2 regions of the Bradyrhizobium sp. AZCC 2262 genome follow, and region 1 is predicted to be linked to the other one. Evidence: riboswitches for the same ligand, from Rfam matches in the RefSeq annotation. Region 1 holds a riboswitch; the other holds the start of a gene.

Region 1 (3,205 bases):
GCTCTGATCGCTGCTTCATCGATGTCGCCGTGTTCGCCGATCACAACCAGTCTTGATTGCCTCGCTCGCGTGCCCCACGGCTGATCGAATTGATGCCGCACGCGCTCGCCGACCGATTGCAGCAGCAGCCGCATCGGCTTGCCTTCGATCGCGATATAGCCCTTGGCGCGCAACACATTCTGCTCGCGCGCCAGGCGCTGGATCGAAACAACCAGCGCATCGATGTCCGTCACTTCCGGAAGATCGACGACAACGGAGGCAAAATCATTGTGCTCGTGCTCGTCCTCGCCGTCATGATGCGAGGGACGCGCGGCAAGATCGTCCTCGGCGGCTGCTTCGAGGCCGAGGATCACGCGCGCATCGACGGCGCCATCGACGACCGGCAGCATCGGCACACGGCGCGGCATCTCGGCCTCGATCGCAGCCTTTGCCGCTTCGAGCCCGGCCGAGCCGGCAAGGTCCGCTTTGGTCAGCAGCACGATGTCGGCGCAGGCGATCTGGTCCTCGAACACTTCCGAGAGCGGCGTCTCGTGATCGAGATTGTCATCGGCCGCGCGCTGCGCTCCCACGGCGTCCGGATCCGGCGCGAAGCGACCGGCAGCTACGGCCTCCGCGTCAGCCAGCGCGATTACGCCGTCAACCGTGATCCGCGAGCGGATCTCCGGCCAGTCGAACGCCTTGAGCAATGGTTTTGGCAAAGCCAGCCCTGATGTCTCGATCAGGATATGATCGGGCCTCACCTTGCGCGCGAGCAATTGCTCCATGGCTGGAATGAAATCGTCGGCCACGGTGCAGCAGATGCAGCCATTGGCGAGCTCAACGATGTTCTCCGCCGGACAATTGGCATCGGCACAGGATTTCAGGATCTCGCCATCGACGCCTTCGCTGCCGAACTCGTTGACGAGCACCGCGAGCTTCTTGCCGTTGGCGTTGGTGATCAGATGCCGGATCAGCGTCGTCTTGCCCGATCCGAGAAAGCCGGTGACGACGGTGACAGGGACCTTGGTGAGGGAGTTCATTCGGCGGCCTCCGGCACGATGGCAATGGGCGGAATGCGAGCGAGCGATTGCTTGCGGAAAATTTCGGGGCGGCTGCGCCACGGCACGATGCCATCGGGCGCCGCCACATAGGCAGATGCGCCGGCAATCACATCGCGCGCATTGGCGTCCGACAGACGGCCGTAGACATAGGACCATCGTCCCGGCGCGCTGAGCGCGACCGAGCAGCCCTGGCTGCACGCGGACAGACATTCGACGGGAACCACGCTGACACCTTCGGGCACGCCGGCGTCGAGAATGGCGGCATGCAGGCGCTTGCCGGGCGCGGTCTCGCCCTCGCTGAGCGTCTGGCCGGCACGGCAGGTAATGCAGACGTGAAGTATGACAGTCATCGCCCCTTCCAGGATAATCAGCGGGAGGCGATGAGGCGCGCGAACCCATCCGAAGGAAGGCTCGCTTCCCCGTCGCGGAACACCCCGTCCGCCGGTTTCTAACGTTGCGCTGGCAGGTCTCCCGGCTTGCGGAGCAGGATTTTGTCCTTCGATCCCCGCCTTCCCAACCCCATCAGGGATCAGTGGCTTTGGGCATCTCTCCGGTCACGGTCGCGGGGGCGGCTGCTTTTCGAACCCAAACCTCTCGATTTGAGCCCTATCGCATTCCCTCTTCGCCTGTCGTACGACAGGAACCAACGCAGGCGCACCATTTGCCTAAGCCCGCGACTTGTCAAGCCGAAGGACCACCGCAGATGATGTCTGAACAGGATGCAGCCGAGGACGATGACGTCGTCGCCTCCGAGGCCTCGGTCGACGCCCGCCATGCAACGAAAATGGCGAAGAAAAAGGTCGCCCGCGACAAGATCATGGCGACCAAGAGCGGCGAAAAGGGACTGATCATCGTCCACACAGGCGCGGGAAAGGGAAAATCATCCTCTGCCTTCGGAATGATCGTGCGATGTGTTGCGCATGGCTTTCCCTGCGCGGTCGTGCAGTTCATCAAGGGCGCCTGGGATACCGGCGAGCGCCGCCTGCTCACTGGTCACTTCGGCGAGCTCTGCCAGTTTCATGCGATGGGCGAAGGCTTTACCTGGGAAACGCAGGACCGCGCCCGCGACGTCGCCGCCGCAAAGGCGGGATGGGAGAAGGCGAAGCAACTGATTCTGGATCCCGGCTTGCGCATGGTCGTGCTTGACGAGATCAACATCGCGCTCCGCTACGACTATCTAGAGATCGCCGAGGTCGTCGAATTTCTGAAAGCCTCGAAGCCGCCGATGACGCATGTCGTTCTCACCGGCCGCAACGCAAAGGACGAGTTGATCGAGATCGCGGATCTCGTCACCGAGATGACGCTGGTGAAGCATCCCTTCCGATCCGGCATCAAGGCGCAGCCGGGCGTCGAGTTCTGAGGCCAATTCGATGGCGCGCGCGTTGATGATCCAGGGAGCGGGCTCGGACGTGGGCAAATCGCTCATCGTCGCAGGGCTCGCGCGCGCCGCGAGACGCCGTGGCCTGAGCGTGCTCCCGTTCAAGCCGCAGAACATGTCGAACAATGCGGCGGTGACGGTGGACGGTGGCGAGATCGGCCGCGCGCAGGCCTTGCAGGCCTTGGCTGCCGGCGTCGAGCCGCACACCGACATGAATCCCGTCTTGCTGAAGCCTGAAACTGATGTCGGCGCGCAGATCATCGTCCATGGCAAGCGCATCGCCACTGCGCGGGCACGCGAATATGCGAACCTGAAGCCGTCGCTCATGGGCGCGGTGCTCGAGAGTTTTGGGCGGCTGAAGGATCGTGCCGATCTCGTGCTCGTCGAAGGCGCCGGCAGCCCGGCCGAGGTCAATCTGCGCAAATCCGACATCGCCAATATGGGCTTTGCTAGGAAAGCCGACGTCCCGGTGGTGCTGATCGGCGACATCGACCGCGGCGGTGTCATTGCGCAGCTCGTCGGCATCAAGACCGTGATCGACGCGGAAGATGCTGCGATGATCCAGGGGTTCGTCATCAACAAGTTCCGCGGCGACCCCACGCTGTTTGACGACGGCTACCGCCTGATCGAAGCCAGGACATCCTGGCGCGGCTTTGGGGTGCTGCCCTACTTCACGCGCGCGACCGAGCTTCCGGCCGAGGATGCGTTGGGGCTCGGCGAGGCGCGCAAGCCCGGCCAATGCAAGATTGCGTTTCTTGCATTGTCGCGGATCGCCAATTTCGATGAT
Region 2 (3,205 bases), 2.1 Mb from region 1:
AGGGTCGCGTCGAACACCAGATAGTTCTGCCAGATGTTCCAGGTCACGCCGCCGCTTCCCGTATAGCGCGATACCAGCGGCACGTCGTTGCCCGCGAACGCACCCTCGCGGAAGACAGCGCGCGTATAGGCCATGCCACCGCGGAGCGTCACGGTGTCGCTGACGCGCAGCGCGGCGCTGGTCTCGGAGCCGTAGCGGCGCGTGGGATCGAGATTGACGTTGTAGAACAGCACGGGATTGAAATGGATCTCGTTCTCAAGATCCATGGCGTAGACGCTGGTCTGCACCTGGAACAGGTTGGTCTTGACGCGGAAGCCGCCTTCGATGTCGTGCGAGGTCTGGGTCTTGAGCTGGAAATTCTGCGACAAGGATAAGCCCGTCAAGGGATCGAATGACGGGCCCGTCAGCACGCGCTCATCCACGTCTGGGGTGCGGAACGCCTGTGCGGCGCGACCGAACACCGAGAAGGTGTTCGTGAATCGATGCTCGAGACCGATGTGAAGCGCGTAGTTGGTCTCGCTGCTGTCCAGCGGTGTGGCCTGTGCATCGAACGCGAACGGCGCGGTGGGGTCGTAGCGATCCCGCGCCGAGACGCGCGTGTTCTGCGCCCGCGCGCCATAGGAGAAGTCGGTCGTCGGAAGCAGGCCGATCGTATGCATCCAGTAACCGGCCAGCGACTGCTGCGTGAGGTCGTAGATATGGATCGGCGGCACGCCCTTGAAGGCGCCGCGTTGCTGGTTGAACGTCGAATCGTAATAGTCGACGCCGGTCAGGATCGTTGAGGGCAACCCGAAGATTGTGTTCTTGACGCTCAGGCGCGGCGTGATTGACCAGGTCTGCAGGGCGGCATCGTTATAGGTCGACGCTAAGCTGATGGTCGGCACCGTGCCGAAGAAGCCGCTCTGCGTGTCCCTTTTCCGGTAGCCGCCGTCGACAATGAGATCAACCCCGTTCATCAGGGTCTTGGTGAAGCCGGTCGTTACGCTGGCCGTCTGCTGGTTCCCGTAGTCGAATGGTGTGCTGGTGCCCCTGCGGTTGGTCACCAACTCGTTCAGGCCGATCGACGGGTCGACCAACCTGCCGCCGGGGAAGCCAAGCTTCTGATCGCTGCCGGTGACGGTCAGGAACGCGGTGAGGTCCGGCGTTGTGTAGTTGATGTTGCCCACGCCGTTGCGTTGGTCGAGCGCATTATTGACCCGGTAGCCATCGGATTTGATGCCGTTGCCATAAAACGACGTCGACCACGGTCCCGAGTTCAGCGCCGCGGAGACATTGGCCATGCGCTGGTTGAAGGAGCCGTATCCGGCCTCGGCGCGCATGGCAACGGGTGGGCCGCCGACGCCATTCTTCAGGACGATATTGATGACGCCGCCGACCGCGTTGTCGCCGTAAAGCACCGCGCCACTATTGCCGCGCGTGATTTCGATGCGCTCGATCGAATCGCGCGGAATGGTCGAGAGATCGACCTGGGCCATGTCGACATCGTTGAGCCGGCGTCCGTTGATGAGGACGAGGGTATTGGCGGTGGCGAACGCGCCAAACCCGCGCAGATCGACCGACGTCTTGGCGCCGTTCACGCCGCCAAACAGGCTGGTCAACTGCACGCCCGGCACTTGCGCGATGATCTCGGGCAGCGTTTGGGCCGGCGAATGCGAAATCTCCTCCGCCGTGATTACGGTCGACGATGCGCCGACGATGCCGGAGAATTGCCGGACGCCGCTTCCGCCAGCGCCTTGCGAAGCACTTTGCGATGAGACGTTCGAGCCGGTCCCGGCTGCGGGTTGCGTGCCGGTCGACGGCGAAGCCGCCGGCACGACGCGGCGCGAGGTCGATGCCTCATCGTAGGTCGGTTTGGCGCGGGTCCGGTTCGGGTCGGTGGGCGAGGTTACCTCGATCGGCGGCAATTGCTCTGATGGCGCCTGCTGCGCCAGCGCGCCGGAAACGCCGAGCGATACGACGGGTATGAGAAAGCTGGAGGTAAGCCGGAAGCGCCGCTTCGCGGTTTCGATGTTGGAAGACATGGTTGTAGGCCTCGGTATGACGTCAGTGGCACGTCACAGCGAACCAAGTCTCACCATGTGCTTTGAACAGCCCAGGTGAAGCTAATGCCTGTACTCCCCGACCGACATCTTCGCGTGTGACCACGGCTGACGGCAGGTCTCCTGGCTCGCGGGTCGTTACCCATCGTCGCCTTCCCAGGACCGAGATTCCCAGTGGCCTTTGACGAAGGATTCGCCGCTCACAGTTGCGGGGGCAGCCGCGGAATTGGGGGATTTCCCCGCACCGCATTCCCTTTTGATCCCCAAAACGGGAACCGTCGGGAACTATGGTAGAAGTTCGTCAAAGTCCGAGTCAATCCGCCTTGGGCGCGCTCGCGGTCCTCACTGGACGAGTGCGCTATTTTTGCCGCATGAGGCACGCTTGCCTGAGCTCCTGTACCGGGGCGGGCAAAACTGCTTTAGGACGATCGATGAGCGTTGAGGCCGTAACTATCAGCAACGAGGATGCCGCGCGCCGGCGGATCGGCGCGACCGCGGCGCTTGCCGTCCTCGTTGTGCTGCTGGTGCTGATTTCGCTCGGCATCGGGCCGGTGCGGCTGTCGCCGCTTGCGGTGGCGGAAGCGCTGTTCGGCGGCGGCAGCGAGGTGTCGCAGGTGATCGTACGCGAAATCCGCCTGCCGCGGACGCTGCTGGCGCTGGCGATCGGCGCCATTCTCGGGCTGTCAGGCGCATCGCTGCAGGGCCTGTTGCGCAATCCGCTGGCATCGCCCTCGCTGTTCGGCGCGCCGCAATCGGCAGCTTTCGGCGCGGTGCTGGTGATCGCGCTGGGGTTGGCCGACGTGCGCTCCTATGCGCTGCCGGTCGCGGCGATCATCGCGGCGTTCGCGTCCGTTTTCGTGCTGCTTTCGATCGCCGGCCGCAATGCGGGGCTGCTGATCCTCATCCTGTCGGGCCTTGCGATTTCGAGCTTTGCGGGCGCTGCGACCGCGCTGGTGATGAACCTCTCCAGCAATCCGTTCGTGGTGCTGGAGATCGCGTTCTGGCTGCTGGGCTCGCTGGAAGACCGCAGCTTTCAGCATGTCATGCTGGCATTTCCGTTCATCATTGCCGGCGCGATCATGCTGTTCAGCCAGCGCCATGCCTTTCGCGCGCTGAGCCTCGGCGAGGAAACCGCGCAAAGCCTTGGCGTCGATGTGGGACGTTTG

What was found. A riboswitch is a leader RNA that binds a small molecule or an ion and turns the genes downstream of it on or off. The one in region 1 is predicted to bind cobalamin.
Region 2: another riboswitch for cobalamin. It lies ahead of V1283_RS35530 (TonB-dependent receptor); the one in region 1 lies ahead of V1283_RS25500 (DUF1636 domain-containing protein).

Annotation. Positions count from the first base shown of each region.
Region 1 is NZ_JAZHRT010000001.1:5,414,760-5,417,964, forward strand. It holds gene cobW (cobalamin biosynthesis protein CobW) at 1-1,019, opposite strand, end outside; gene V1283_RS25500 (DUF1636 domain-containing protein) at 1,016-1,390, opposite strand; cobalamin riboswitch at 1,485-1,703, opposite strand; gene cobO (cob(I)yrinic acid a,c-diamide adenosyltransferase) at 1,747-2,400, shown strand; gene V1283_RS25510 (cobyric acid synthase) at 2,411-3,205, shown strand, end outside.
Region 2 is NZ_JAZHRT010000001.1:7,556,171-7,559,375, reverse strand. It holds gene V1283_RS35530 (TonB-dependent receptor) at 1-2,021, opposite strand, end outside; cobalamin riboswitch at 2,136-2,334, opposite strand; gene V1283_RS35525 (FecCD family ABC transporter permease) at 2,471-3,205, shown strand, end outside.